2 regions of the Achromobacter sp. NPDC008082 genome follow, and region 2 is predicted to be linked to the other one. Evidence: riboswitches for the same ligand, from Rfam matches in the RefSeq annotation. Region 2 holds a riboswitch; the other holds the start of a gene.
The links. Region 2 has a riboswitch for manganese ahead of ACFZAI_RS08260 (sodium:calcium antiporter). Riboswitches for the same ligand answer to the same signal wherever they lie in the genome.

Region 1 (15,146 bases), on a different contig from region 2:
GCCCAGGCTCCAGCCGGTTTTCGGCCGTGCCTTGCAACGCTTCCGAAATGCACTGGGTGGGGGCATGCACGAAGAACTGGCTGATGCCTTGCGCCAGGCTGCGCAAATGCTGCGCAAACAGCGCCGGCTCCGCGACTTGAGCGGCAGCCAGATACGCTTCCGTCAAATGCATCATGGGATTCTGCGCGGGCGGGCGCAGCGGCTGGGCGAAGTCGGGGCTGAGCGCAGCATGGTAGAGCCCATCCTGCGTCTTGAAGCGCGACTCGATCGTCGAGGCCGTTGCCAGCATGAGCTTGCGCGCATCAGCGTTACGGCTGCGCTGAAAATATTCGGCGCAGGCCAGCACGATGAACGCGTGCGTATAAAGATCTTGAGTGTCATCCAGCGGACGCGCCTGGGCGTCCACGCTGTAACGCCAGCCGCCGTGTTCGGTACGGAACACACGGCGCAATGATTCGAACAGGCGATCCGCATGCTGGCCCGCAGCGGCGCCCGGCGCCTGCGCAAACACATATAGCTGACGCGCGCAGGCCATCGCGCGATAACGCGCGGGCGGCAAGGGCTCGCCGCTTGCGCCATCCAGCGATTCAAATGGCAGACCTAATGCGCTATTGAAGCCCTGCCCCATCCACATGGGCAGGATGACAGTGGCGAAATGCTCGCGCAGCGCGCGGATTTGCTCCGTCAGAGAAAGGTTGGTCTGTGCGGCAGTCATCTTGGAACGACGCATACCCAAAAAGGGCCCCAGGTTTTGGAGCAGCAACGATAACCGAAATTTTCGTCGCAAATTTTTGAGTATTCTCCAAAGCGTCATGCACACACAGACCGGTTCAACCGATCAGCTCCGTCAAGGGAAGTACGCCCTATCGGAAGATGTTTTCCTCGACCCAGTTCTGCGCGAATATTTCCGCGCGATCACGTGCTTCGTCCAAGGAAGCGCAGTTGCCCAAGTGGGAAAACGCGGCATCTACTTCGGTGCCGCCCTCGGCCGTTACCGTCAGCAAAACGCCATATCCGCCGGTATCCATGGCCGCTGTGGAAACGTCGATCAGTACTTCCTGGTCACGATGCTGCATGTGCTACCTCCCAGTCGGTTACCTAAACGCGTGAACCACGCGTGACGTGGCGGGATCAAAATTCCCGCGTAAACAAATAGACCTGAAAGTGTCACGCAAGTTCATCTTACTGGCGACGTGATGGGCGCGATACGTCCGGAGGATGCCAATTGGCACATTCCGTCTCAGGAGATTCCCGTACTGCGCGGCTTTTACCCGTGATTACGCGACATAACGCGAAAATATTCGCAAGATATGCAGCAAACCGGCACGTCTTGATGCAAGACGCTGCGAACCCGCATGAGATTTTTGAGTGCCGCTGCGATGTATACGATAGGCCGTCGAACGCGGCCCTCGTGATCGTTCAGCGCACGTGAATGGCGCCCGGTTCTTCCATGCGCAGGGCGAGCTTGCCCTTTTCAGTGATCTGCCAGCGGCCATCGGCGCTGGCCACAATGCAACGCAGCGTCACGAGCGCCTGCGAAACCTCGGCAGGCACTTCAGCGGGTGCGGCGCCCGGTTCGTCTTGGTCGGCAACCACCCGAAGCCAATGACCCAGTTCGCCTTTCTGGAAACGATGCAATGCCATGCGTGACTCTCTCTTCAATTGCGAAACGATAGCACGACGCGGCAAGCCCCATTTCGCCGATCCGCCCACTACGACGGACGCAGCACCAGCGGCCGCTTGAAGCGCGAGGCCACGGCAGACAGCACTACGCTCACACCGATCAGCGAAAGGCCCAAGGCCAGATCAGCCGAAATGCGTTCATGGAACACCACGGACGACACAATGAGCCCGATCACCGGCACGCAGAGCATGGCGATGGACGTTGCAACCGGCGGCATCTTTTGCGTCATGCCCAACACCACGATGAACGTCAACGCGGTGGCAAGCGGCCCCGTGTACAAGATGATGGGCCAGGCATCCGGCACGGCCAGGAACGTGGGCGCGCCATCACGCATCCAGGCCAGCGCCGCCAGCGGCACCGTCGCCATTGCCGTCTGCCACGGAATCATGTCTGCCCCCAATCGCACATGACGATTGCCGCGCAACTGAATGATGTTGCATGCCCACGCGAATGACGCACCCAACAGCATGACCAACCCAATCACCGTGTGCGCCTGCCACGGGCTGAAGGCAGGGGCAACGATCACGCCAATACCCGCATAGCTCAACGCGGTGGCCAGCCATTGTCCGGCCGACAGCCGTTCTTTCAGAATCAGCGCCGACAGCGGAATCACCCATATCGACGTCGCGTAGGCAATCACCGACGCGCGGCCCGGCGCCACATATTGCATGGCCCACAACGCCAACGCGGTGAACGCGCCCATCTGCAGCAGCGCTACCCCCGCCACCAATGGCCATTCCTGGCGGGTGGGCAGACGCAAGCGGCCCATCACGCCCAGCACCAGCACACTGATCAAGGCCGCTGACCCGAACCGGCTGGCGGCCAGCCAAAGGGGGCTCATGTGCGTCAGCCCTAGCTTCATGACGGGCCAATTGCCGCCCCAGATCATGACCGCGCCCACCAAGGGCAAGAACTTGCGCAACGTGCTTTGCTGACTCATTACTGCTCGACGACTGCTGGATTATTCTGCGCTTTGGCCGATTAGCCAAAGGAAGGAATAGTCTATAGGGTAAACCCCAGCATATTTCACCTCAATTCACTTCGATACACTGCACGCACAGCACGAATGCACTGTCTATTCAAAGCCCTTAGGTGACTTATGCCGGAAATCAACCTGGATGCGACTGACATCCGAATTCTTAACGAACTTCAGCGCGATGCACGCCTGACCAATGTCGAGCTGGCCGCGCGGGTTAATCTGTCGGCCTCGCCGTGCCTGGCGCGCGTGCGCCGGCTGGAAACCGAGGGGTTGATTGATCGCCGCGTCACCTTGCTGAATGCGCGCAAGCTGGGCCTGAAGGTCAACGTGTTCATCCAGATCTCGCTGGATAAGCAGCGCAAGGCCGCGCTGGATGTCTTCGAACGCGAAATTGCCGTCCTGCCCGAAATCATGGAGTGCTACTTGATGTCGGGCGATGCCGACTACCTGATCCGCGCGCTGGTGCCGGATGTCGATGCGCTGGAACGCCTGATCGTCGAACACATCACCCGCATCCCCGGCGTGGCCAGTATCCGCTCGAGCTTTGCGTTGAAGCAGGTGCTCTACACCACCGCCGTTCCGCTCGCCTGAAGATACGGCGCGACGCTTTCAGAAACTTGCGGGATCGCAGCCGCGCCCGCACAATGAATCCGTCGGTGCGCGCTTGCGCACCGGCGTCCCTCCCATCGCTTAGCAAGGAGCAAACCATGCCCGAAACTGAATGGTTCCCAGGTGGCACGCTACCCGATCGTCAGGGCTACTTTGAAGTGGAATTCGACACAGGCGAAACTGAAATCACGCGCTACGGCATGCTGGGTTGGGAACCCGAGCAAGACCGCGGCCGCATCGTGCGTTGGCGCGGCCTGGACCCGGATATCGAAGAAGCCGAAATGCAACGCGAAAACGCCGTCCGCAACAACGGCGACACCCTGCTCGGCTGAATCAGCCATCCAAAACAAAACGCCGCGGAGAATTCTCCGCGGCGTTTTATTTGGTGCGACCGTTTGGTACGGCCGCTTGGTGCAGCCGTTTGGTGCGGCCGCTTGGTGTGGCCGATTGACCGATTACCAGTTCAGCTTGGAAATCTTGGTGCCGGCCAACGACACGCCCGCCATCAGGCCGCCGTTGTTCATCACGAAACCAACGATCGGCTGCTGCGCCGTGTTGGTGTCGATACGGCCATTGGCGCCGATGTTCACCACGGCCACGGTTGCATCCGCGCCGACGGTCCAGCCACTGCTGTTGCGGAACTTGTTCAGGGAATCATCCGTCATGAACAACAGCACCATGGCCTTGGATTGCGCACCAGCCTGGAAGCCGATCGAACCCGCCGTCGTGCTGTAGTAGCCGGCGTTGGAGCCGCCCACTCGCAACACGCCATTGCCGTGTTCGGCGCCCACAATGAAGCTGCCGCTCAAGACGTCAGGAAAGACCAGCACGCCCTTGGCGCGCGCCACCAATTCCTTGGATTGCGGCGACGCTTCGTAAAGCTTGGAGAGAGTTGCGTTGGCGGCGCTGTTCATAGACTCGCGCTTGTCAGTCGCCGTTGCGGTGGACTTGGGACTGGTCGTGGTGCAACCCGCAAACAGCAAACCCGCCACACCGATGGTCGCGGCGGCAAGGCCAACACGACGCAGGACAGGAAAAGTGTCAAACATGGAACTCTCCTTTATTGTTGTCATCCGCCACCAATGTACCGGCCAAACCCTCCGGCGCATGGCACACGATTGTGATAAACGAAACAAAACCTACCTGATACCGCCCCGGTTAAATTGAGCGATCTCCAGGACTCATGCGCCTGCCGGAGGAAAAACCATGACGGCGGCACAGCAACATTTGGTAGGGCAATTGCCCCGTCCAACGCCACAGCCGCGAATCATGGCGTGGCTACAGAATGCCATACCGGGGCTCGCCCGTTGCGGCGTCCACCGACTTGATGCCGGACAAGACCAACTCGGCGTGACGCCGCGCGACGGCGGCGTCGGCGAACGTCACGAATCGGGGCAACGACCAGCGTTGTTGAAAATCGCCATTACCTGTACGGCTCACCGTGACGACGATGGCCAGCACGCCAGCATCCAAGCTGACGATTTCACATCCCACTTGAAATCCATCGATATGGCGTTGCGGGGACGCGTTCATGCTTGCGCTCCTGAAATCTGATTATCCGGCCGCAATATGCCAAAAAAAAAACCGCTTGAAAAGCAATGCTTTTAGCGGGTAATCAGGCACTAACCCATCTAGTACATACGCATCTTGCAGACGCGAAAATCGGCCTGAATTCAGGCCATTTCAAGCGGATTTTTAAATTGGCTCAAAATGTCTGTGTGTCTGACATCGGCCGAATCCACTTCGATTCCCACAAGTCTTCGCCGCGTTCCAGCGCCGCACCCAGTTCCTTTTTGCGCCGCTGCGCAACCGCCGCCAGCAACGCATTGCAAACCGAAAACGCCGCGGTATAGGAGTCGAACGGCGACGCGCTTGAGCACCGTGCAATCAACACATGATGCGCAGACGCCGCGGCCGGCGCAGAAGCCGCATCGGTCACCAACAGCACCTTGCCGCCCCGCTCACGAAACACCTTCACCGCATTGGCGGTGGCGATTGAATAACGCCTGAACGTGAACGCCAACAGTACATCGTTGTTGTCCACCCATAGCAATTCATCTTCCAAAAACATCGGGCTTGCGCCGCCCATGTGCCGCACAGACGGCAAGCACAGGTTCAGATACAGCGCGGCGTGGCTCGCAAGCGGCGCGGCTTGCCGCAAGCCCAGGACATGGACGCGCGCCTTGCGTTGGGTCAATACGCGCACCGCCGCTTCAAACGCCGCCACATCAATCGACGCGAACGTCTCTTGCAGATTGTGCTGGTCATGCAGCAACGCGTTGTGCAGGCAAGCGCGGGCCGACAAGTTGTCGGCGCCCACCGCATCCGCGCGTTCGCCCGGCGAGGCCAGGCGCGCGGTGACTTCGGACCGCGCCTCCATCTGCGCCTGCGGATAGCTGTCATACCCCAGCTTGGCCAACAAGCGCACCACCGTTGATGCGCTCGTGCCCACCCGCTTGGCCAATGCCGTCGCGGATTCCAGCAGGCTTTGCGGATAGCGGGCCTGCATTTCCTCAACCAGCAGGCACTCCGTCTTGCTGAGTTTCTTGCCGTAGCTGGCGATGCGTTGATTCAGATTCATGGTGGCGGCATCAGGACAAAAGACGAACCTAGGTGATAACCCTAAATTCCACAAAATTCATTGCATCTTATATTTCATTCTGCAATGCGTATTGCAAGATAGTCCAAACCGATTGCCATCACAAGAGAGTTTCATGAAGCACCCCATCGCGGCGCCCTCCCTGGCTCGCCGTAGCCTCGTCCTTGCCGGCCTGGGCGCCGCCCTGCTGCCCCTGGCCGCGCGCGCCAATGCCTACCCGTCGCGTCCTATTACGCTGGTTGTGCCATTTCCTGCTGGCGGTTCGGTAGACCTGATCGGCCGCATCTACGCCGAGGCATTGGGCAAGGCGCTGGGCACCACCATCATCATTGAAAACCGCGACGGCGCAGGCGGCGCCATCGGCAGCCAACGCGTCGCCCGCGCCAAGCCCGATGGCTACACGCTGGTTGCGTCGTCGCAAAGCTCGCACCTGGCCAACCCGCTGATGCGCAACGATTTGGGCTACGACCCGATCAAAGACTTCACCTCGATTTCGCAGTTGTCCCGCACGCCCAATGTGCTGGTCACCAACATCGACGTTCCGGCCAAGACGTTTGCGGAATTCGTCGCCTTGCTGAAAGCGCGCCCTGACGAACTGCACTTTGCCACCGCCGGCATCGGCAGCATGGGGCAGCTCAACGCCGAGCTGATGAAGAACACCGTGCAGGTGCAGGCTATGCACGTGCCGTACCGGGGCGGCGCGCCGTTGATCAATGCGCTGCTGTCCAATCAGGCGCAATTTGCGCTGGACAACCTGGCGCCCTTCCTGCCGCATATCCAGGTGGGCAAGATGCGGGCGCTGGCGGTGGCCGCACCCCAACGCCTGGACGCGCTGCCCGATGTGCCCACCTTCGCGGAACTGGGCTATCCGGTGCTGAACTCCATGTCGTGGATCGGCCTGGCTGCGCCTGCCGGCACGCCCGACGACATCATCCAAAAACTGCTGGCCGCCGTGCGCGCGGTGGCCCGCCAGGACGGCATGCCGCAAGCGTTGGAAAAGGCTGGCGCCCTGCCCCCCGAAGACCAGACCCCGCAACAGTTCACCTCCATGATGTCCGAACGGTTGGCCTTGTATAAAGACCTGATCGACCGCGCCGGCATCCGCCCAGAATAGGCCCTATCCCATGCAAAACCCTGCTTTTGAACCCGACACCGCGCCGCTTGAAGTCTTGCCGCGCGACCTCTCCGCCTACCGCGAAGGCAACACCGGCATTCCGTACGTGCATCGCTTCGAGTCCGGCGTGCCAGGCCCCCACGTGCTGATCAACGCCATCACGCATGGCAATGAGATCTGTGGCATGGTCGCCGCCACGCACCTGCTGGACTCGGGCGTGCGGCCGAAGATCGGCACACTGACCGTCAGCTTCGCGCACGTTGAAGCCTACGAGGCCTTCGACATCGACCAGCCCTATGAAAACCGCCAACTGGTTCACAACCTGAACCGCATCTGGTCCGCCGCCATGCTGGACGGCCCCGAAGACAGCCCCGAACTGCGTCGCGCGCGTGAACTGCGCCCGGTGCTGGACGCCGCCGATTTCGTGCTGGACATTCACTCTACCCGTGCGCCGGTGCAGCCCTTCTGGGTCTATAACGAGATGGACCGCAACACGGCGCTTGCCGCAGCCGTTGGCGCGCCGCTGGTGCATCTGGTGATGCCGCAGCACAAGTTCCCTGGCACGGGCGTCATGGGCTACGGCCACCACGGCGACCCCGACTCCGATAGCGGCGGCGCGCTGGTGGTGGAATGCGGCCAGCACTTCGCGAAGTCTGCGGCCGACCTCGCCACCGACGTCACGCTGCGCTTCCTGGCCCACACCGGCCTGATCGACACGCCCGCAGATGCCGTGCCGCCGCCCGCCCCGCAGCGCTACCGCCTGCTGGAAGTGCACATGGTGAAGTCCGAAGACTTCCGCTTCACGCGCCCTGTGATCGGTTTCGAGACCTTCAACAAAGACGAGCTGATCGCCATGAACGGCACCGAAGAAATTCGTTCGCCGTGCGACAACTGCACCATCTTCATGCCCACGCGCATGCCGATCGTAGGCCGCGAAGCCGTCTACCTGACCGTGGCGATCTAAGCCGTCAGCGTCCAGCCGGCTCCGCCAGCAAGCGTTCGTACACTTCTCGTGCATTCGCAAAGCCCTGGGCCTGGAGCCGGCTGACATACGCCTCCGACACCGGTTGCAGCGCCACCTTCCACCGTTGCAGCAACGCCGCGTCCGGACGCAACATCACTTTGCCCGGCGCCTGCGCGCCATCGTGAAAGGGCTGGTCCCATTGATTCCATAGCGGCCCGAAACGCGCCACCAGCCCATCGCCAGACAGGCTGTCGATCGCTTGCCGCACATCCGCAGGCAACGCGTCAAAGCGCGACTGCTTCATCACGATGAAGAAGGCAGAGGCATAGAACGGCACCGCCGTATGCCGCGTCATTTCGTCGTTGAAGCCCGCAATGGGCGTCCCCCAGTTCGTGACGATGCCGTCCAATTGATGGGTGCGCAGCGCGGGAATGATTTCGTCGGGTTGCAGCAACTTTGGAACGGCGCCCACATGCTCGAGCATCATCGCGACCGTGGCGTTGGGCGCACGCAGACGCAAGCCCTTCAAGTCGGCAGGCTCGCTCACCGTCGTGGCCTTGGTGTGAATCAGCCCTGGGTTGTGCACAAACAGCGCCAGCACTTTGAAGCCCCGGTATTCGTCGGCGAGCACGCCTTCTTGATACAGCCGCCACAGCGCCTTGGAACCGCTGCCCGCATCCGCCACCACGAACGGCAATTCGACGATGGCGCTGCGTGGAAAGCGCTCGCCTTCCGCGCCGCGCAGGCCTAGCGCAATATCCACTTCTCCGCTTTCGACCTGACTGGCCTGCTTGCGCACGTTACCCAACGGCGAACTGGCGTTCAACACTTCCACCTGCACCTTGCCGCCCGTCTTGCGTTCCAGCTCGCGCGCCCAGGGCTCCACCAGGTCCACCTGGAAAAAGCTGTTGGGCCCAAGAAAGTGAGACATCTTGAGCCGGACGGTATCCGCGTGCGCTGACATCCCGGCAAGCGCCAGCAGGATGAAAGCGCCCCAGCGCCAGCCTTGAATCGAACCCCGCATGATCATCAACCCCGTGTAATTTCCCAGACCCCTGCCTGGGTGAATTCAACGGAGTGTGCTCAGGATCAAACGGGCTCGCCAGACGGCAAGCCGTTTTGTAGGACCAAGTCGCGATCTCATGCGGGTATGTCGGACTGAATCACCCGCATCCGGCGCCCGCATGGCCATCAAAGATCGGGGATCAGGCGCTTGCCCAGGCTGATCACTTCGTCCTGGGTGAAGCCCAGGCTTTCGTAGAAGCCCTGCACGGCCACATTGCCCGAACGGATCAGCAAGTTGATTTTCGGGCAGCCCATCTCAAGCAGCTTTCGTTCGACGGCACGCATCAGCACCGTCGCGTAACCGCGCCGCTGGTGTGCGGGCGACACGGCCAGATAATTGATCCACCCCCGATGGCCGTCGTAGCCCCCCATCAGCGTGCCAACGATGACGCCATCGGCCTCACCCACCAGAAACAGATCGGGCTGCACCGTGAGCTTGCGCGCGATGTCCTTCACCGGGTCGTTCCACGGGCGCGTCAGGCCGCAGTCGCGCCACAACTGAATGATGGCGGCCTCGTCTGACGAATGGTAGGGCCGGACGGCCAGTGCTTGTTGGGTCATGCTTCGTTCCTTAACGTAGGAAAACGAAGGCCGGAAGATTCCCCTCAATAGCCGCCGCTGAATGATTCGCCAACGGACGCGAAAACAAAAAAGGCCACGAGGGGTATCGTGGCCTTCAAGAGGAAGCGCCGAGGTTTCAGCGCCTGAACGTGACTTGCCACTCAACGTAAACGTCGAGTGACTCGTCGGTTGTCCGCGCGGCATGCCGGCGCGAATTTCGGTGCGGATTGCAGTTCGTTCATGCGGGCAAGCATACACGAGGCCTCGCGCCGCCGGCAAGAATGCGATCAGCTCAAAGTCGGCGCTGGCAAGGTGCCTTCCATGACCACCACGGCCTGCCCCGCCACGCCCGCCCACACGCCATCGGCGCGCGGTTCGGCGTGCGCCAGCAACAGGCTGGCGCGGCCCATGTCCACGCCCTGGCCCACGCGTAAGCGAAGCATGCCTTCGCCCCGCAACGCCGCGCGCAACGCCGTAACCGCCGCGGTTGCGCTGCCCGTTGCCGGGTCTTCCGTCATGCGGCCGGTGAACATGCGCGCCTGGAGGTCGGTGGGCGCATCTGCCGTATCGGAGGCCGTGTCCGTGGTGTAGACGTAGATGGACTTTGCCCCGTCCAACGGCAGCAGCGCCGCATAGCCCTGCGAATCTGGCGACGCGCGGCGCAAGGCGTCGCGGCTGGCCAGTTGCGCCACCAGGAATATCAGCCCCACCGACACCACTTGCGGCGCGTGCTCTGACGTATCAATGTCAGACGCCTCCAGCTTCAGCGCCCGCGCCACCGCCGCCGCCGGCACCTCGCTTGCGCGCGACAGCGGCTGGGGCGCCAACAGCTCGACGCTATCGATGCCCTTGGCGCCCGGCTTCAGCGCAATCCGCACCAGACCCGCGGCCTCTTCAAACACAAAGGCGTCCGGGGCCGGATGGCCAGCCGTGATCATTTCGCGCGCCAGCACCACGGCCGTGCCCACGTTCGGATGCCCGGCGAACGGCACTTCACGATCCGGTGTGAAGATTCGCACCCAGGCCGTGTGCGCCGGGTCTTTCGGCGGCAACACGAAACTGGTTTCGGAATAATTGAATTCGCGCGCAATGCGTTGCATCTGCGCGGTATCGAGCCCTTGGGCGTCCAGCACAACCGCCAAGGGGTTGCCGCAATAGGTCTGGCTGGTGAACACATCGGCGGTGACGTAACGGTAGCGCATGAGAAGCGTCTCTCTTCCTGGTTGAATGAGACGAGTATGCGGACACCACGGCACCGCCGACAGACACAGAAAGGAAGGACTTCTCCCATAACAGCCTGCCGGACTAACCCGGCAAGGCTTGACTGCGCCCTGCCCTGATCTGAAATCAGGCCGACAGATGCTCGTACAGGATCGTGGCCCCGATACCGATCAGCGCAATGCCGCCCAGTATCTCTGCACGCTTGCCCGCCACGCTGCCCACCAGGCGGCCGACCATTACGCCGATCGTCACCATCAGCATGGTCGCCAGACCAATCGCCGCCGCCGTGATCCAGATGTTGTTATCGATGAACGCCAGGCTGACGCCCACCGCCATCGCATCGATGCTGGTGGCAAAGCCTGTGGCCGCCAGCAGCCAGAACGAATGGCGCGCGACCGGCGCAGCGGCTTCAGGATCATCCTTGTAGCCGTTGCGGATCATCAGGCCACCGAGCACACAGAGCATACAGAACGCAATCCAGTGGTCCCAGTCAGCAACGAACTTCGCCGCGACGGAACCGAGCGCCCAGCCGATCACAGGGGTAATCGCTTCGATGACGCCAAAGATGACACCGGTGCGCAGGGCTTCGGACAGGCGCGGCTTGCGTAGCGCGGCGCCCTTGCCGACCGCTGCGGCAAACGCGTCGGTCGACATGGCAAAGGCCAGGATCAGGATGGAAAGGGGGTTCACTGTTGGATGGCTCCGTCCGGGCGACACACACAGACTTTCCATATCGCCCGGACAAGGCTATGGAATAGTCCGTGGTCTCGCCAAGCCGAATCGGCCGTTGCGCCATGACCGAAAGGTCAAGAATGTTGACGCAAACCCTGTCAGCGCGGCTGACAGCAGGCTACTCCCCAAAGATGGCGGAAGTGTACCAAAACGCGCTTGCCAGCGCGTGGGTCGAGTACCCTGTACCACGGCGCCGCCCTCGCGGCCCGAAGCAGGCTTACCCGGAAGGAATGCACCATGGAAAACCCTTTTGGCGACTCCGACGAACCCGCCATCGACCACCGTCAATATCTGGTCCTGATCGCGGCATCGAAAGACAACGCCTCACTCGCCCAAAAGCTGCTTGAAAACCTGAAGAAGCACGTCGACGAACGCGCCGCGCCCTTGTGGATCGACGCCAAAGGCATCGGCGTGCTGCTCACGACGGATCTGGTCGCCTCGGAGATCTGGAAGGAAATGTTCCAGAAGGAACCTGGCCAGGATTACGGCGACACGCGCAACATGCTGGTGCTGGAGCTGGGCAAGGATTGGGCCGCCCGGCGCGACGACAAGATCGAACACTGGCTTGCCACGCATGTGGGCGATCCGCTGACGCCAGCGCCTAAACGGCCGGGCCGCAAGCGTTGATCGTCGGGCAATGAAGCGCTGCGGCTACGCCGCGCCCGCAGCGTGGCCAGCCACACGCCGGATGAACGTAACGAGCAAATCCGTCACCTCATCCGGCCGATCCAGACTCGGCAGATGGGCGGTGTCCGCCAGCTCATGGCCGCTACCGTTCGCCAGCATCGACGCCACCTGCTGGCTGCGCGCCTGAATGTTGGGAAAGTCACTGCGCCCCCACATCACCAGGGCCGGGGCCTGGATCTCATTCAAACGTTGATACGTCGGCAAGTTGTCGATGCTCGGCCCCCTTGGCGGCGACCGCAGTATGCCCGCGTGCATCTCAAGAAAAAGCGGGCGCGCAGCGCCTTCGACTCGCCCCTCGGGTTCCAGCGGACCATCCAGGAACAGACGCGCCTTCAACGCGTTCACGCGATCCAGATCGCGAGCGGATTCGGCTTGCTTCAACGTCGCCATCGCCTCTTGAATAGCGGCGGGTTGGGCCAAGTCAGGCGCGCCCGGCACCGTCGGCGCAATCAACGCCAGCCCGCGGACCCGATCCGGGTGCAGCAGCGCGGCGTCGAGCGCCACGCGCCCGCCTTGCGAGCACCCCACCAGAATCACAGGCTTGCCATCCGCCAAAGCATCCATCACCGCCATCAGGTCCGCCACGGCGGAATGATCTTCTGGCGTGCAATGCGTCAGCCCAAACCCACGCCGATCATAAGCAATGACCTTATTGCTCGAACTGAGCACGCGCATCTGCGCCTGCCACATGCGGCGGTCACAAATAGCGGCATGCAGAAAAACGACTGGGTCCCCGCTTCCGGCGGTCTCGGCCGCCAACATCGCACGGCCAGATGGAATCTGATGACGAAGCGTGTTCATGGGCAAGGTGAAAAGCATGGCGAAGTCGAAAATATACTCTTCGCGCAGACAATCCGGCGCGGCAATCGCAGGCGGATGACGACAAACGGGGCGGCTGAACGGCGCCGCTACGCCGCCTTCACGCCGCGTGCGGATTCCCGATACGCGACGGCACACATCGCGGTCACGACGAGGGTCATGAGGATGGTGCACGCCAGAAACAACACACCATACGCAATGTCCGACACCCTCAAGCGGTTCGCCACATTGAGCATCATGACTTTGGCCAAGCCCGCTGACAGGATCAGCGCGAACAGCGCGGCGGCCAGCGGCCAACGCTTGAATGGCATCGCCGCACGCGCCTCCCGGAAGCCGTACTCGCCCGCCACCGCGGCGCGCGGAAGGCTCAGCGCGTACACCGCGCCCGCATACAACATCGGCACCCACAGCACCGCCAGAATGGCAAACAGCGTGACGAAGAAGCGGGTGTCGCCCACCCCGCCCATCGCAAAATAAATCATGATCGGCATGTCGGCCGTTGCCCGCAGCACGGCCGCCGCCACAATGATGAACAGCATCAGCAAGGCCAGATGCTTTGCCTCGGCGTTGCCCACGCCCCCGGCATCCACGGCGTCGCCCAACACAATCACGCGGTGCCAGGCAAAGGTCATGCGCGCCAACGCAATCATATTGACCAGCGCCACCACAAGAAACGCGTATTGAATTGACCCGAACGACCGGGACACCAGCAAAGCGAACGGCAAGCTCAGCACGAACAGGCCGAACGACCACGGCGCAGCCGCCACGAGACTTCGGCCTTGCTGCCGGATGACACTGAACGCCTCAGCAAAATAGCGGCCCGCCGCAAGTGGCTTCGACACGGTATTCCTTGGTCTGGTGGATAGGGGTCTAGGGCAACCATGCCGGGGCCCGTTGTCCGCGCCCGGCATGATCCGCGAAGAATATACCTTACTGGTCCCCCCACACTGGGCGATGGGAAGAACGGCTGCTGCAGCTTCGCATTGAATCGGCCCAGAACCATGGGCTAAGAACCATGGGCTAAGACCTAAGGCTTGGTTGCCCCCTTCCCCGTCGGCTTTCATCAATGTGCTACGGTTTATCTGCGGATCACCCGCACAACAGGAGGCAAGATGAAAACCCAGATCAGCTTCAAAAAAGTCGATGGCTCCGATGGTGTTGCGCTGCTTGACGGCGACGCATCAAGCACGCTTCAAGCCAAGCGGGAACTTGCCAATAAGCTGGACCTTCCCGACACTGCCGCGTCTGGTGGTGAAAACGAAGACATTGATGCCCGGCTCCGCCTGGGCGGCATTGACCCGAATTCCATCAAGGTCAACCACATCAGCGAATAAGCCAGTCCGCTGCATACGCGTCGGCTCAGCGCCCACGTTCTATGCGCCAACAGGCAAGACGCCCTGGCTTTCGCCGGGGCGTCTTTGTTAGTGCTGATGGCGATGCGCCGGGAGGATGCTGGCCTTCTCGTCAGGCGCCATCAAGCAAAAGCTGATGGGAACCTGATTCTTCCGCCTGGATATGCCAATACCGTTCCGGTCTGCGCAAGTCGTCCGGCACTCCGTTGAACGCCTTCAGCTGCGACGCGTAAGCGGCAATGGCCACTTCCTTGCTACCCAAGTCAGCCTCGCCGCACGCAGGCGTCAACACCAACCCTCGGCTGTGCAATTGCACCAGACGCGCTTGCACAACGCCGCGATGCGCCCGGTAAGGCGCGTCTTCATAGAAGAACCAGGCAATGTCAGGCAGCAGCTGCCTGACGCGCAGCGCGGCCTCGCTAACCCGAAGATGATCACCATGAAAGAGCCCAAGGGGAATACCCACGCTGCCCGGAGCCAGGTCGAGCAAGGTGCTCAGCAGAGACTCCATCAGCGCAGGCATGGCGTGATCGGGATGCTGCACATACTGGCAGTCAATGAAGCCCAACGAACGACCGCCACAGCGGATGGCCTCCAACGCGCGGCTATCTTCGGCTTCACGCGCACGCATGGCTTCAGCCGCACTAAGAAAGCCGCATTCGCGGTCCCACTCAGTAAGGATTCCCCCTTCGTTCGGAACCCCGGTAAAAACCGTCACCACGGTGCTGCCTGCAACGTGTGAAAGCAAGCTTCCGCAGCT
Region 2 (15,146 bases):
GAACAGCGTCTGGTGCTCGGGGGTGTTGGCTTGAAAGACGTACCACATCAACGCATAGGTCGCGATGTCGAAGATGGAGCTGATCGGACCAAAGAACACCATAAAGCGGCCCAGGCCGTCCGGGTCCCATTGCTGCGGCTTCTTCAGGAGTTCTTCGTCGACATTGTCGAACGGAATGGCGGTTTGGGACACGTCATACATCAAATTCTGCAACAGCAGATGGATGGGCAGCATCGGCAAAAAGGGCAGGAAGGCGCTGGCGACCAAAACCGAAAACACGTTGCCGAAGTTGGAGCTGGCCGTCATTTTCAGGTACTTGAGCATGTTGCAGAAGGTCTTGCGGCCTTCGATTACGCCATCCTCCAGCACCATCAGGCTCTTTTCCAGCAGGATGATGTCGGCCGCTTCCTTCGAGATATCCACCGCCGAATCCACCGAAATGCCCACGTCGGCCGCGCGCAAAGCGGGCGCGTCGTTGATGCCGTCCCCCATGAAGCCCACCGTGTTGCCCTGGGCGCGCAGGCTGCGCACGATGCGCTCCTTGTGCGCGGGCGTGAGCCGGGCGAACACATTGGCTTCGCGCACGGCGGCGGCCAGCTGGGTGTCGTCCATGGCTTCGATCTCGGCGCCCAGATACACCTTGCGGACGTCGAAATCGACTTCGCGGCAGACCTTCTGCGTGACGAGCTCGACATCGCCCGTCAGCACTTTCACTTCAATGCCCGAGGCCTTCAGCGCCGCCAGCGCGGGGCCGGTGGATTCTTTCGGGGGGTCGAGGAAAGCGATGTATCCCACGAGGACCAGATCGGATTCATCCGCCACGCCATAGGTCTGCTGGGTGGGCGGCAGTTCCTTCACACCGACCGCAATCACGCGCAAGCCGTCGCGGTTGAGTTCGGCCGTTACCCGGCGGATGTCCGCCCGGCGCGCATCGGTCAGCAGATGCACGTCGTGGCCCACCCGCAACCGCGTGCATGCCAACAGCATTTCTTCCAGCGCGCCTTTGCAGATCAGCTCGTGATGATCGCGGCCGTTCTCGGTTTCATTCACCACCACCGACATCCGCCGGCGTGAAAAATCAAACGGGATCTCGTCAACCTTGCGGTACTTGGCGGCCAGGTTCAGGCTGCGCTGCACTTCCGCATGCTGCAACACGGCGACATCCAGCAAGTTCTTCAGGCCGGTCTGGTAGTAGCTATTGAGGTAGGCATAGGCCAGGACATCATCGCTGCTGGCGCCGTAGACGTCGGTGTGGCGTTCCAGCACGATGCGGTCTTGCGTCAGCGTGCCGGTCTTGTCGGTGCACAGCACGTTCATCGCGCCCAGGTTCTGGATGGCGTCCAGCCGCTTGACGACGACTTTGCGGCGCGACATGCGCAAGGCCCCCTTGGCCAGCGTGGCCGTGACAATCATCGGCAGCATTTCGGGGGTCAGGCCCACCGCAATCGCCAGCGCAAACAGCAGCACTTCCAGCCAGTCGCCCTTGGTGAAGCCGTTGATCAACAAGACGATCGGCGCCATGACCAGCATGAAGCGGATCAGCACCCAGCTCACGCGGTTGATGCCCTGCTGAAATTGCGTGGGTGCGCGGGTGGTTTGCGTGACGCGGCCCGCGAGCTGGCCGAAGTAGGTGTCGCCGCCCGTCGCAATGACCAGCGCGCTGCCTGACCCGCTGACCACGTTGGTGCCCATGAACGCCATGTTTTCCAGTTCCAGGGCGTTTGCGGTTTGCACGCGCTGGACGGCGTGCTTTTCCACCGGCAACGATTCACCGGTCAGCGCCGCCTGCGCGACGAACAGATCCTTGGCGTTGAGGATGCGGCAGTCGGCGGGGATCATGTCGCCCGCGGACAGCAGCACAACGTCGCCAGGCACCAGCTCCGCCAAAGGCACTTCCATTTGGTGGGAGCCCGAATCGTGCAGCGGCGCGCCGAATAGACGCCGTCCGCCGCCATTTTCGGCCGGCGCTTGCGCATCGGCGCGCAGCACGGTGGCGGTGTTCTGCACCATGGCCTTCAACGCTTCGGCCGCGCGGTTTGAGCGCAATTCCTGCACAAAGCGCAGCACCGTCGAAATGACAACCATCGAGCCGATGATGACAACCGCCGTCCAGGACTGATCATCCGAGTCGGCCATCTGCACATCGGTCAGCCACGACAGGCCGGCCAACGCGGTCAGCAGCAGATTGAAGGGGTTGCGGTAGGACAGCCACAGGTGGGAATACCAGGACAGCGGCTTTTCGTGGTCGACCTCGTTGGCGCCATGGCGTTCACGCGCGGCCTGCGCCTGCGCTTCGGACAACCCGCCGCGTCCGCTGCCAAAGCGCGAAAACAGGGCGTTTAGCCCCATGCTCGACAGGTCGAGCATGCGCCGGTTGGCGCGGCGAGACGTATCGGATTCCGTGGCGGCGGCGGCGTGAGCGCCTTGTTCAAGAATGGGGGAACGCCGGAAATGGCGGCCAACGCGCCGCCGGCCCGCGGCGGACGAGAAAAAGGACTTCAGAAAGGTAAACATCGGAGTCTTCCGGTTTTTATTGTGTTGTTGTCGAAGACACGGGCACCCCGCCCGATGTGCTGCGCGCGGGCAGCAGCGGGCCGCAGCTTTCAAAGGAAAGCCGTGAATCCACCGCGTACGGGCGCGCGCAGGCACCGGGGCAATGTTGCCGGTGTCCGGATCGCGTGGAAGTCGCGCCGGGTGCGGAAAACGGAAGGGAAGCGAGCTAGGGAATCGAGACCGGCGGGTGCGGCGCGATCGTCAAGGAAGACGTCGGCCAGGCCGGGGATTCATTGCTGCGGAGTCCGTATGCGCCGGAAGAATGTCCGGCCCGTCGGCTCGCAGGGAGGAGACAGGTCAGACAGGCATGCCGGCGCCGTGCACGTGGCGCAATCGAGGGTCGGGGTCTAAGGCACTGGGCATGATCTCTCTCTTGGGTGGACAGCGCCCGTCAGGCGGCCAATGCGGCGGCTTGCGCGCCGAAATGCACGTGACGGACGGCGGGGTTGGCGCTCAGGCGGCGCGCTTGCGACATCAATTCAGCCCGCAGCTCCGGGGGGCAATTGACGGTGATGCAAGCCGACGCGAGGTTCGGGTCGCGGCCTTGGTCAATCTGCACTTGCGAGACATCCAGGCCAGCGGCGCTGAAGTCCAGGCAGATCTGCTTGCGCAAGGCGCCCAGCTCGTCGCGCGGACAAATGACCGTCAAACGCGACGTGCCGCGACGGCGGCCCAGGGCGGTGGCACGGTCTACGCCAGCGCGGCGTAGGAACAAGTCGAAGAAACGCATAACGACCTCCATTGCAAGAATGGGGAACGGTCATCGCGAGTACGCGTGCACGCGCAGACGCGGCGCATGGCGGGCGTACACAAGACGTGCACGAACGCTGGCGCTGCGACGAGCGGCGGTTCTGGCGGTTTATGCTGGGGAATGTCCCGGCAAGCCGAAGGCTTGCGCTATTGCCTGGGCAAAATCAAAGACCCGGGGCTTGGGATACGCCGCAACCTGTATGACAGGATGCGGCAGATGGAGCTCTGCGTGTTTCCTGTCAGACAGCGATGTCGATGCAAGATCGACTACTTTCGCCGGAATCGGTATTCACGAAGACTGCTCCTGAGATGGATAACAGGCGGATTTTACGCGGGTTTCCACTGATGGACAAGGGTTGACCGCTTAATTGTGGGCTTAATTGCGCAAGAGGCAGCAAAAAGAATGCAAAAGCGGCGCAACGCCCACAGGCCCTGCGCCGCCGGTTGCATTGCGCGTAACAATCAGGCGTAGAAGTGCCAGCCCAGATAGGCGGCGAACAACGCATAGAACCCGCCCACCGCCGACAAGGCCGGCACGCTCATGACCGAACGGCGAAAGCGCAGCCACAACAGCCCGATCGACAGCATCGTGAACAGGCCAGCGGCCAGCAACGGGGCGTCCAGCAGCCAGGGGGTCATGAAGATACCGAGCGCGCTGGGAATGGTGGCCTGGATCATCATCGCGCCCGAGATATTGGCTAGCGCCAGGCGTTCCTTGCCCTGGCGCACCCAGATCAGCGCATTCATGATTTCCGGCAGCTCGGTCGCAACGGGCGCCAGCAGCAAGGCGGCCACATGGGGCGATGCGCCCATCGCCACGCCCAGCAATTCGATCTGGTTCACAAACACATGCGACGCGCCGGCGATGACCACCAGCGCCAGGATCGTCTGCGTGGCGGCCCAGAACATGGACGGGTCTTCGTCACGGGGGCGCAGTTTCAGCGGTTCGAGGTCTTCGCTGTCGGTGCGCTCTTCGTCATGGCTTAGCTCGCGCTTGATATACAGGCCGTAAGTGGCCAGGAACAGGATGCCCAGCCAGGGCTTCCATGCGAAGGCCAGCAGCCCCAGCCCGACCTTGAAGATGAAGATGCCCATGAACCAGGCCTGGTCGCGGGCCAGCCGGCGCTGGTCCGCGTTGATACAGTTGGCTTGCGTGGCCTTGCCCCGGCGGGCGCGCCACAGCGCAAAACCGACCACGGCATAGGCCAGCGTCGCCAGCACCAGCGGGCCGCCCATGGCGGCGCCGACGCCGATATCTTTCTGTTCAGGGGTATCGCCGAACACGACGGCCATGAAGGTCACCGCGCTTTCAGGCAAGGCGGTGCCAAAGGCGGCCAGCACGGTGCCAGTGGCGGTGGCGCCCAGGTGGAAGCGATGTCCGACCCATTCGACGCCATTGACGAAGAATTCGCAGGCGAAGTAAATCACTGCCGCGGACAGGAAAAACAAAAACAGCGTGAGCAACATAGGAACGAAGCCGGACGAGCAGAAACCAATTGGCGCGACGCTACGGCTCGCCCGGCTAGGGTGAACGCAACGCGGCCAAAGGTCTCGCCTGGCTGATCCATGCTGGCGGGCGTGCCGCTTGCATGGAGACCGTTAGCGCCATGGAGTTCTAGTAACCGCACCGCGGCCCTGAACCACCAAGTCTGTTGACGCTAACTCCTTTGGGGACAAAGGATGGCTACTCCCCAATGACAGAGCCGCGATTGTAGCAGCGCCAACATGACCGTCCAGTGAATCCCGAGCAGGCTGCACAGGTTCGCGCCGCACTGTTGTTTGCACGCGATAGCGGGGTAAAGTAGGCCGCATCCACAGCTTTCGCGGGGTTCGCGCCCCTGCCCGCCATGAGCCTGCCTCCCGCCGATATCATCCCCTTCGCCGCCCGGCGCCAACGCCTGATGGAGCGGATGCGCGCAGAAGGCGGCGGTATCGCCATTCTGCCGACCGCCCCCGAGGCGATACGCAACCGCGACGCCGAATACCCTTACCGGCACGACAGCGACTTCTTCTACCTGACCGGCTTCACCGAGCCGGCGGCATGGCTGGTGCTGATTGCGGGCGCGACCGACCGCGCGCTGCTGTTCTGCCGGGAACGCCACGTAGAGCATGAAATCTGGGAAGGCAAACGCTTCGGCCCCGAAGCCGCCGCCGCGCATTTTGGCTTCGACGACGCGCACCCCATCGACGCGCTGGATGAACTGGTGCCCAAGCTGATGCTGGATCACCCTACGCTGTACGCGCCGCTTGCGGGCGATAAACGCACCGACGGGCGCCTGCACCGCTGGCTGGCGTCGGCCCGCGAGGCCAGCCGCGCAGGCCACGCGCCGCCCACCCGCCAACAGGACATCCGCCCCCTGCTGGCGGATATGCGTCTGATCAAAGACCCCTCTGAAATCGCCGCGATGCGGCGCGCGGCGAAGATCTCAGCGGGCGCGCACGCGCGCGCCATGCGCGTGGCCCGCGCCGGCATGCACGAATACGAACTGGAAGCCGAGCTGCTGTATGAATTCCGCCGCCACGGCGCGCAGGCCGTGGCCTACAACAGCATCGTGGCCACAGGCGCCAACACCTGCGTGCTGCACTACCCCGCGGGCGAGGCCGTGCTGCGCGATGGGGACCTGGTGTTGATCGACGCTGGCTGCGAAGTCGACAGCTACGCCAGTGACATCACCCGCACGTTCCCGGTGAATGGCCGCTACAGCGGCCCGCAGCGCGCGCTGTATGACCTGACGGTGGCCGCGCAGGAAGCGGCGGCGGCGGCCACCGCCCCCGGCCGCAGCTTCAATGACGGCCACGAAGCCGCGCTGCGCGTGCTGGCGCAAGGCATGCTGGATTTGAAACTGTTGAAGGGTTCGCTTGACGGGGTGCTGGAATCGGGCGACTACAGCCGCTTCTACATGCATCGCACCGGCCATTGGCTGGGGCTGGACGTCCATGACGTGGGCGACTATCGCCAGGCGGGCACGGCCCACGGCGCCGACCGCCCCTGGCGCACGCTGGAAAAAGGCATGATGCTGACGATTGAACCCGGCATCTATGTGCGCCCGGCCGACGACGTGCCGGAAAGCTACTGGAACATCGGCATCCGCACCGAGGACGATGCGCTGGTCACGGACGAAGGCTGTGAATTGATCACCCGCGGCGTGCCGGTACAGGCCAGCGAGATCGAAGCGCTGATGCGCGAATAGATGTGGCCCGGGGGGCGGCCTGGCGGCCTAGAGCACCAGGCCGTCCAGCCAGCCCATGGCCACCCAGACGTAGACCACCACCATGGCGATGGCGAACATCGACACAACCGAGCCCACCAGGCACGCCAGAATGGCGACCAGCACCGGCCCCCAGCCCGTGGAAGACGGGCGGCCGTGATCGGGGTTGTAGAGACGGTCGAATTTCTCGTCGGACATCAATGAGAACACCGCGCTTTCGATGAACCCGTCGATCATCGGAATGAACAGCAGGAAGAACGCGGGGTTGTCGTACCAGACCGGATAGAACCGGAACGCACAGAACAGGCTGACGACCGCCAGCAGCGTGACCAGCCACGCGTGGCGGCGGCCCAGATACCACCAGTGGGCGCCCAGCCAGCCGAACAGACAAGCCAATAAGCCCACGGCGACCTTGCCGCGCGGGCGGCGGGCGGATACGGCGGACAGCGAAGAGGAAGCCTGAACCTGCGTCATAGCAATCAACCGGGAAGGTGGGCCGCGCGACCCGCCGCGCTGGCTGTCCGGGATTGTAGTGGACGGTTAAAATCCCGCCATGACTGCATCCGCCTTCGACATTGCGATTCTTGGCGCCGGCCCCGTGGGCCGCGTGCTGGCCCTGATGCTGGCGCGCGTGGCGCCGGACCCGGCCCGCATCGCCCTGCTGGCTGGCGCCGCGCCGGCCCCGGCCGCGCCCGCTGCGGCGGCGCCTGCCGCCGACCCCCGCGTGCTGGCCATGAACCATGGCAGCCGCGTGCTGCTGGAATCCTTGCATGCCTGGCCGGATCGTTCCGCCGACATTCGCAACATCCACGTATCGCAACGCGGACGGCTGGGCCGCACCGTCATCCAAAACACCGATTTCAACGTGCCGCAGCTGGGCAGCGTGGTGGCCTATGCCGGCCTGCACGCCAAGCTGGACGAATGCGTGGCCGCCTGTGGGGTCACCGTGCTGTCCGGCCCCGCCGCTCAGGTTGAACGCCAGGACGCCGACGGCGTGCGCATTGTGCAAGGCGACCACACGCTGTTGTGCCAAGTCGCCGTGCAGTCCGACGGCGCAGGCGCCACCGACGTGCGCCGCGATTACGACCAACACGCGGTGTTGACCACCGCGCACGCCACCTTGCCGCGCCGCGGCTGGGCGTGGGAACGTTTCACGTCTGAAGGCCCGCTGGCCTTGCTGCCGCATCCGCAAACGCCTGACGCGTACTCGGTGGTGTGGTGCAGCGCGCCCGATCGCGCCGCGGAATTGGCGGCGCTGGACAACGCCGCCTTCTCGAAGGCGCTGTCGGACGCGTTTGGCGACCGGCTGGGCCGGCTGTCCAGCCAGGCGCCGCGTCACGTCTTCCCCTTGGCGCTGGCCGCTCGCCGCGCCCAAGTGCAAGGCCGCGTCGCCGCCATCGGCAATGCCGCGCAAACCCTGCACCCGGTCGCGGGCCAGGGCCTGAACCTGGGGCTGCGCGACGCCGCCCAACTGGCGCAGACGCTTGCCGGCTGGCTGGCGCAACCCGGCACCAGCCCCACTCTGCTGCTGGCCGACTTTGCCCAGGCGCGTCAATTCGACCGCGTCATCACCGCCGGCCTGACCGATTTGATGCCCCGGGTGTTCGCCACCGGCTTGGCCCCGGTCGAGCACGCCTGTGGCCTGGCCTTATTGGGGATGGATCTGGCATCCCCCTTGCGCGCCCCGCTGGCGCAACATCTGCTGCAAGGCTTTCGCGCCTGACGCGCTTGTTACCAAGCTGTCGGCCCCTGAAAAAGGGGGGGCTGATCGAGCCGGTTAAAATGTGACCATGCGCATAGGCCAATGGACCCTTCCCAACAACGTGCTTGTCGCTCCCATGGCGGGAGTGACGGACCGTCCGTTCCGACAACTTTGCAAGAAGTTGGGGGCGGGTTACGCCGTCTCCGAGATGGCGGCCAGCAACCCCAAGCTGTGGGATAGCGTCAAAACGTCCCGCCGCCTGAACCACGATGGTGAAATCGCCCCCATTTCCGTGCAGATTGCGGGCGCCGACCCGGCCATGATGGCCGAAGCGGCCGTTTTCAACGCCGGCAAGGGCGCGCGCATCATCGACATCAACATGGGTTGCCCCGTGAAGAAGGTCTGTAACGTGGCCTCGGGGTCCGCGCTGCTGCGCCACGAAGACCTGATCGTCCGCATCCTGGACGCCGTCGTGTCGGCCTGCGCCCCGCTGGGGGTGCCGGTCACCTTGAAGACGCGCACAGGCTGGGACCGCGATAGCCGCAACGCCCTGCGCGTAGCGAAACTGGCCGAAAATGCCGGCATCGCCGCCCTGACCTTGCACGGCCGCACCCGCGCCGACCTCTATACGGGCGAGGCGGAATATGACACTATCCGCGCCGTCAAGGCCGAGCTGAATATCCCCGTGATCGCAAACGGAGATATCGACTCGCCTGAAAAAGCCAAGCACGTCCTGGATTACACTGGCGCCGACGCGGTCATGATTGGCCGGGCGGCCCAAGGCCGTCCCTGGATTTTCCGCGAAGTCGACCACTACCTGCGCACGGGCGAAACACTGGCCCCTCCCTCTTATGGGGAAATGCGCGAGCTGCTGCTTGAACATCTCGACGACCATTACCGGTTCTATGGCGAGCACACCGGCGTACGTACGGCGCGCAAGCATATTGGCTGGTATCTGGACGGCCTGCCGGGCGCGGATTCGTTCTGCGCCCGCATGAACCTGATCGACAATACCCGCGACCAGTGGCGGGCGGTGTCGGATTGGTTCGACACCCTCTCGCGCGACGGCGAGACCCACCCGGCGCCGGTCGCAGAAGCCCTGCTGGCGGCATAACCGCCTCAACACCAACATAAAAATATCTGTACTCAAATGAGCAAGAAAGATGTCCTGGAAGAATGCGTGCGCGCCAGTCTGGAGCGCTATTTCGAAGACTTGGGTGAATCCGAGCCCCACGATATGTGGGACATGGTGATGCGCTGTGTCGAGCGCCCGGTGCTTGAAGTGGCGCTGGAGCGTTCGGGCGGCAACCAGTCGCGGGCATCTGAAATGCTGGGCATCACTCGCAACACCCTGCGCAAGAAGTTGCTGGCGCACAATATCCAGGTATAGCTTTCCCGCGTGGCCAGCCCCTGCCGGGTGCTGGCCGCCCCTTCGCAGATTTCCCATCCCGACCTGAACGAGAAAGGCGCACCGCCCGACTCCCGTCCCCACCATGAAAATCGAAACCGCCCTGCTTTCGGTGTCCGACAAGACCGGCATCGTTGAATTTGCCCGCGCCCTGGCTGCGCGTGGCGTGCGCCTGCTGTCGACCGGCGGCACCGCCAAGCTGCTGGCCGACTCCGGCCTGACCGTCACCGAAGTGGCCGCCCACACGGGTTCGCCGGAAATTCTGGATGGCCGCGTCAAGACGCTGCACCCCAAGATTCACGGCGGCCTGCTGGCCCGCCGCGACAGCGCCGAGCACATGGACACCATCAAGGCGGCGGGTATCGATCGCATCGACATGCTGGTGGTCAACCTGTATCCGTTCCGCGAAACCGTCGCCAAGCCGAATTGCACGTTCGCTGACGCCGTTGAGAACATCGACATCGGTGGCCCGGCCATGCTGCGCGCCGCCGCCAAGAACCATGGCACCGAAGCCGGTGGCGTGACGGTGGTGATCGACCCGGTCGACTATTCGCGCGTGCTGTCCGAAATGGACAAGAACGGCAGCACCTCGTACGGCCTGCGCCTGGCGCTGGCCTCGAAGGTCTACGCCCACACGGCCGCGTACGACGGCGCCATCGCCGCCTACCTGACCAGCCTGACCGACGCCGAGCCGGCGCAGGAAGCCGTGCCCGCCCGCAACGAATGGCCCGGCACGCTGACCTTGCAGGTCAAGCAGGAACAGGCGCTGCGCTACGGCGAGAACCCCCACCAGACCGCTGCGTTCTACGTGGACGCCCAGCGTCCGGCCGGCCTGCTGGGCAACTACCGCCAGCTGCAAGGCAAGGAACTGTCCTACAACAACATCGCCGACGCCGACGCCGCATGGGAATGCGCGCGCAGCTTCGACGTGCCGGCCTGCGTCATCGTCAAGCATGCCAACCCCTGCGGCGTGGCCGTGGCGGCTGACACGCTGGGCGCGTACCAGCAAGCCTTCAAGACCGACCCGACTTCCGCTTTCGGCGGCATCATCGCCTTCAACCGCCCGGTTGACGCTGCTATCGCCGAAGCCGTCAGCGGCCAGTTCATGGAAGTGCTGCTGGCCCCGGCCTATGACGGCGCCGCGCTGGCCATTCTGGCAGCGAAGAAAAACGTGCGCGTGCTGGAAGTGCCGATGGGCGTAGGCCAGAACGCCCTGGACATCAAGCGCGTGGGCGGCGGCTGGCTGGTGCAAAGCCCGGACGCCTACAACGTGCCGCGCGATGCGCTCAAGGTGGTCAGCAAGCGCCAGCCCACCGAACAGGAAATGAACGATCTGGCATTTGCCTGGAAGGTCGCCAAGTACGTCAAGTCCAACGCCATCGTGTTTGTAGGCGGCGGCATGACGCTGGGCGTGGGCGCCGGCCAGATGAGCCGTATCGACTCGGCGCGCATCGCATCGATCAAGGCCGAAAACGCTGGCCTGACCCTGAAGGGTTCGGCCGTGGCGTCGGACGCGTTCTTCCCGTTCCGCGACGGCCTGGACGTGGTGGTGGCGGCAGGCGCAACCTGCGTGATCCAGCCCGGTGGCAGCATGCGTGACGACGAAGTCATCGCCGCGGCCGACGAGCACGGCATCGCCATGGTACTGACCGGCACCCGCCACTTCCGCCACTGATGCGCGTTCTCGGCATCGATCCCGGCTTGCGCCGCACCGGCTTCGGTGTGATCGATGCCGACGGCTCCCGGCTGCGTTACGTGGCCAGCGGGACCATCGTGGTCCCGCCGGCGCTGACGCTGGCCGAACGCCTGAAAGTCATCCTGGACAATCTGCGCCAGGTGGCGCACGACACCAAACCCGATGTCGCCGCGCTTGAAATCGTCTTCCTGAACACCAACCCCGCGTCTACCCTGCTCCTGGGTCAGGCACGCGGCGCGGCGCTGTGCGCGCTGGCCGATAGTTCGCTGGCGGTGCACGAATACACCGCCTTGCAGATCAAGAAAGCCGTGGTGGGCACCGGACGCGCCGCCAAAGAGCAGGTGCAGATGATGGTGCAGCACTTGCTGGCGCTGGATGGCACGCCCGCCCCTGACTCCGCTGACGCCTTGGCCTGCGCCATCTGCCACGCGCACGTCGGCCCGCTGCAAGACAAGCTGGAACGCCTGGGCACGACGCTGCGCATGGGCGGCAAGACGCGCATCCGCAACGGGCGCTTGATCGGCTGATCGCGCGGCGCGCAATCGGCCTGCGACGCGCTGCGTCATCCCCGCCCGATCCACGCGCGCCGTTCGCGCGTATAGAATGCCCGCATTCGCCGCGCATTCTGCGGCCTCATTTTTTACCAGGCCATCATCACCATGATCGGACGCATCACCGGAACCCTGATCGAAAAACTGCCGCCCACCATTTGCGTGGACGTAGGCGGTCTGGGTTACGACATCGACGTGCCCATGAGCACGCTGTATTCACTGCCGGAAACCGGCGCGCGCGTCACGCTGTACACGCACCTGACGGTGCGCGAAGACGCGCATATTCTGTATGGCTTCGGCACGGCGGGTGAACGCAGCGCATTTCGCGAACTGATCAAGGTCAGCGGAATTGGCGCCCGCACGGCGCTGTCGGTGCTGTCCGGCCTGTCCGTGGCGGATTTGGCGCAGGCCATTACGTTGCAGGAATCCGGCCGCTTGACCCGCGTGCCGGGCATCGGCAAAAAAACCGCCGAGCGGCTGCTGCTGGAAATGCGCGGCAAGCTGGGCGCGGATATTGGCGCGGCGTCGCATGCCACGCCGGATAACCAGTCGGATATTTTGAACGCGCTGCTGGCGCTGGGGTATTCAGAGAAAGAATCGCTGTCGGCGCTGAAGACGCTGCCTGAAGGCGTGGGCGTGTCCGATGGGATCAAGCAGGCGCTGAAGGCGCTGGTGCGCTGACCAGGGGCGGGGCGCGCTTCGCCCCGCTACAGGTAGCGGGGGGCGACGGCCTCCAGGCCTGTGGGGACGACGTGCAATTCGGGGGCGATCGGCCCGGCGCAGATGTTGTCGCGGCGCAGGGAATCCAGGTTGTCGCGCGACATCAGCGGGGTGCCTGGCATGGATTCAAACAAGCGCGCCTGCATGCGGCCCACGCCCATCGGCATGTTGATCACCGGGCGGGGATGGCCGCTCCAGGCCGCGCACAGCCGCGCAATCTCGCCCAGCGTGTAGACCTGCGGGCCGCCTAGCTCATAGATTTTTCCGTACGTGTGCGTGTTGCCCAGCGCGGACGCCATCGCGGCGACCACGTCGCCCACATAGACCGGCTGCATGCGCACGTGCGCGCCCGCCAGCGGCAGCACGGGCAGCCAGCGCGCCAGCCTGGCGAACATATTCGTGAAATTATCGTCGGCGCCAAAGATCACCGATGGCCGGAAGATCGTCCAACCGGCGTCGTTGGCGGCCTGGAATTCTTTTTGGATGGCCGCTTCGCCGTCGCCCTTGGAGCGCTGATACATGCTGTCGCCCTGGGAGTCCGCGCCCAGCGCGCTGACGTGCAGCAAGCGGTGCACGCCCTGGCGTACACAGGCTTGGGCAATGCGCTGCGGCAAATGCACGTGCGCGCGCGCAAAGTCCGATCCATACGGCTGGCCCGTATTGCCGTGCAGGATGCCCACCAGATTCACGACCACATCGCAGCCGCGCACCAGCTCGTTCAGCGCGGCATCGTCATGGATGTCGGACTGAATCAGGGTCACGGTGGGAAAGACTTGCAGTTCACTGCCCCGCGCCAACAGGCGGGTGGGCACGATGATCTGGTGCAGGTCGCCGGACAATCGGGCAATCAGATGACGGCCAAGGAAACCGGTGCCGCCGATGACTAGGATACGCATGCCGCAGCCCCCTGTTTGTCAGGATCGAGATTCGATTCTGCCCTGCACGGGCCGCAACCGCAAGCACGGATCGGCGCGGCGGTTTGGCGGCCCGGCGAGCGGGCCGCCCACGGCGCGTCAGGACGCCAGCAACTTGGCGTAAGCCGGAAGGTCGACGTTGCCGCCGCTGATGATGACGCCAACCCGCGCGCCCTGCACCGGCACCACGTTCTGCATGACCGCAGCCGCCGCCAGGCAGCCCGTGGGTTCCACCACCATCTTCATGCGTTCGGCGAAGAACTTCATCGTGGTGACCAATTGCGCATCCGTCACGGTGACAATATCGCGCACATGTTTCTGGATGAGCGGGAAGGTCAGATTGCCCAGGTGCGTGGTGGCCGCGCCATCAGCCAGCGTCTTGGGCGCCGGGATTCGGACGATTTCACCCTTGCGCAAAGACTGCTGGCCATCGTTGCCAGCTTCGGGCTCAACGCCGTAGACCAGGCAGCGCGGGCTGAGCGCAAACGCCGACAAGGCCGAACCCGACAACAGGCCGCCGCCGCCCAGGCAGACAAACAGGTAGTCCAGCTCGCCCACTTCTTCGAACAATTCCTTGGCCGCCGTGCCTTGGCCGGTGATCACGTCTTCGTGGTCGTAAGGCGGAATCAGCGTGGCGCCCGTTTCGGCCTGGATGCGCAGGGCGATCTGTTCGCGGTCTTCGGTATAGCGGTCATAGGTGACGATCTTGCCGCCGTAGCCTTCCGTTGCCGCGCGCTTGGCCGCGGGGGCGTCCAGCGGCATGATGATCGTGGCCTGCACGCCTTGCAGCTTGGAAGCCAGCGCGATGGCCTGCGCGTGATTGCCCGACGAGAACGTCACAACGCCTGCGGCGCGCTGTTCAGGCGTCAAGCGCGCGATGGCGTTGAAGCCGCCGCGGAACTTGAAGGCGCCCATGCGCTGGAAGTTTTCGCACTTGAAGAAGATGGACGCGCCGCTGATGGCGTCGGCGGTCGTCGAGGTCAGGACGGGCGTGCGGTGGGCATGGCCGGCCAGGCGCTCGCTGGCGCGGACGACATCATCATAGGTAGGCAATTCGGGCAGCATGGAATCCGGTCCTTTGATCGCGGGAATGTCGAAACCCTCGGATCATAAACCCGTCGCGCGGAATGTGCGTCGCGCGCCATGCGCAGTACGGAATGCGCGCCGTGCCAATCGCGCGCCAAATCCATGGCGCGCCGTGCGCCTACTTGCCGAAAAGATCACCGCTGCCGCTGGCCACGCCAGCAGGCGGCGTCAGGCCCAGATGGCGCCATGTGGTCAACGTGGCCGTGCGGCCGCGCGGCGTGCGTTGCAGATAGCCGTGCTGGATCAGGTACGGTTCGATGACGTCTTCGATCGTGTCGCGTTCTTCGCCGATGGCGGCGGCCAGGCTGTCCACGCCCACCGGCCCGCCGTCGAACTTGTGGATGATGGCTTCAAGTAGCTTGCGGTCCATCAGGTCCAAGCCTTGCGGGTCCACTTCCAGCATGGCCAGCGCGCGGCCGGCAACGTCCGCATCGATGGTGCCGCTGGCCTTGACCTCGGCATAGTCGCGCACGCGGCGCAGCAGGCGGTTGGCGATACGGGGCGTGCCACGGGCGCGGCGCGCCACTTCGGCTGCGCCGTCAGGCGTGATGCCCGCG

Region 1: linked by a shared signal. The riboswitch ahead of mntP (manganese efflux pump MntP) and the one ahead of ACFZAI_RS08260 (sodium:calcium antiporter) in region 2 are both predicted to bind manganese.

Annotation. Positions count from the first base shown of each region.
Region 1 is NZ_JBIBIB010000005.1:260,971-276,116, reverse strand. It holds gene ACFZAI_RS21145 (AGE family epimerase/isomerase) at 1-715, opposite strand, end outside; gene ACFZAI_RS21140 (hypothetical protein) at 864-1,076, opposite strand; gene ACFZAI_RS21135 (hypothetical protein) at 1,420-1,644, opposite strand; gene ACFZAI_RS21130 (DMT family transporter) at 1,713-2,624, opposite strand; gene ACFZAI_RS21125 (Lrp/AsnC family transcriptional regulator) at 2,784-3,254, shown strand; gene ACFZAI_RS21120 (hypothetical protein) at 3,371-3,604, shown strand; gene ACFZAI_RS21115 (YSC84-related protein) at 3,728-4,321, opposite strand; gene ACFZAI_RS21110 (hypothetical protein) at 4,551-4,805, opposite strand; gene ACFZAI_RS21105 (MurR/RpiR family transcriptional regulator) at 4,978-5,853, opposite strand; gene ACFZAI_RS21100 (Bug family tripartite tricarboxylate transporter substrate binding protein) at 5,987-6,985, shown strand; gene ACFZAI_RS21095 (succinylglutamate desuccinylase/aspartoacylase family protein) at 6,996-7,949, shown strand; gene ACFZAI_RS21090 (TRAP transporter substrate-binding protein) at 7,954-8,973, opposite strand; gene ACFZAI_RS21085 (GNAT family acetyltransferase) at 9,141-9,575, opposite strand; gene ACFZAI_RS21080 (PhzF family phenazine biosynthesis protein) at 9,863-10,777, opposite strand; gene mntP (manganese efflux pump MntP) at 10,923-11,486, opposite strand; yybP-ykoY riboswitch at 11,498-11,667, opposite strand; gene ACFZAI_RS21070 (hypothetical protein) at 11,766-12,155, shown strand; gene ACFZAI_RS21065 (alpha/beta fold hydrolase) at 12,180-12,977, opposite strand; gene ACFZAI_RS21060 (hypothetical protein) at 13,124-13,876, opposite strand; gene ACFZAI_RS21055 (hypothetical protein) at 14,147-14,368, shown strand; gene ACFZAI_RS21050 (PIG-L family deacetylase) at 14,499-15,146, opposite strand, start outside.
Region 2 is NZ_JBIBIB010000002.1:258,959-274,104, reverse strand. It holds gene mgtA (magnesium-translocating P-type ATPase) at 1-2,514, opposite strand, end outside; gene ACFZAI_RS08265 (hypothetical protein) at 2,945-3,283, opposite strand; gene ACFZAI_RS08260 (sodium:calcium antiporter) at 3,766-4,770, opposite strand; yybP-ykoY riboswitch at 4,851-5,015, opposite strand; gene ACFZAI_RS08255 (aminopeptidase P N-terminal domain-containing protein) at 5,151-6,494, shown strand; gene ACFZAI_RS08250 (hypothetical protein) at 6,522-6,986, opposite strand; gene ACFZAI_RS08245 (UbiH/UbiF/VisC/COQ6 family ubiquinone biosynthesis hydroxylase) at 7,066-8,235, shown strand; gene dusB (tRNA dihydrouridine synthase DusB) at 8,303-9,328, shown strand; gene ACFZAI_RS08235 (helix-turn-helix domain-containing protein) at 9,365-9,604, shown strand; gene purH (bifunctional phosphoribosylaminoimidazolecarboxamide formyltransferase/IMP cyclohydrolase) at 9,708-11,297, shown strand; gene ruvC (crossover junction endodeoxyribonuclease RuvC) at 11,297-11,845, shown strand; gene ruvA (Holliday junction branch migration protein RuvA) at 11,978-12,550, shown strand; gene ACFZAI_RS08215 (complex I NDUFA9 subunit family protein) at 12,577-13,485, opposite strand; gene ACFZAI_RS08210 (threo-3-hydroxy-L-aspartate ammonia-lyase) at 13,603-14,568, opposite strand; gene ruvB (Holliday junction branch migration DNA helicase RuvB) at 14,708-15,146, opposite strand, start outside.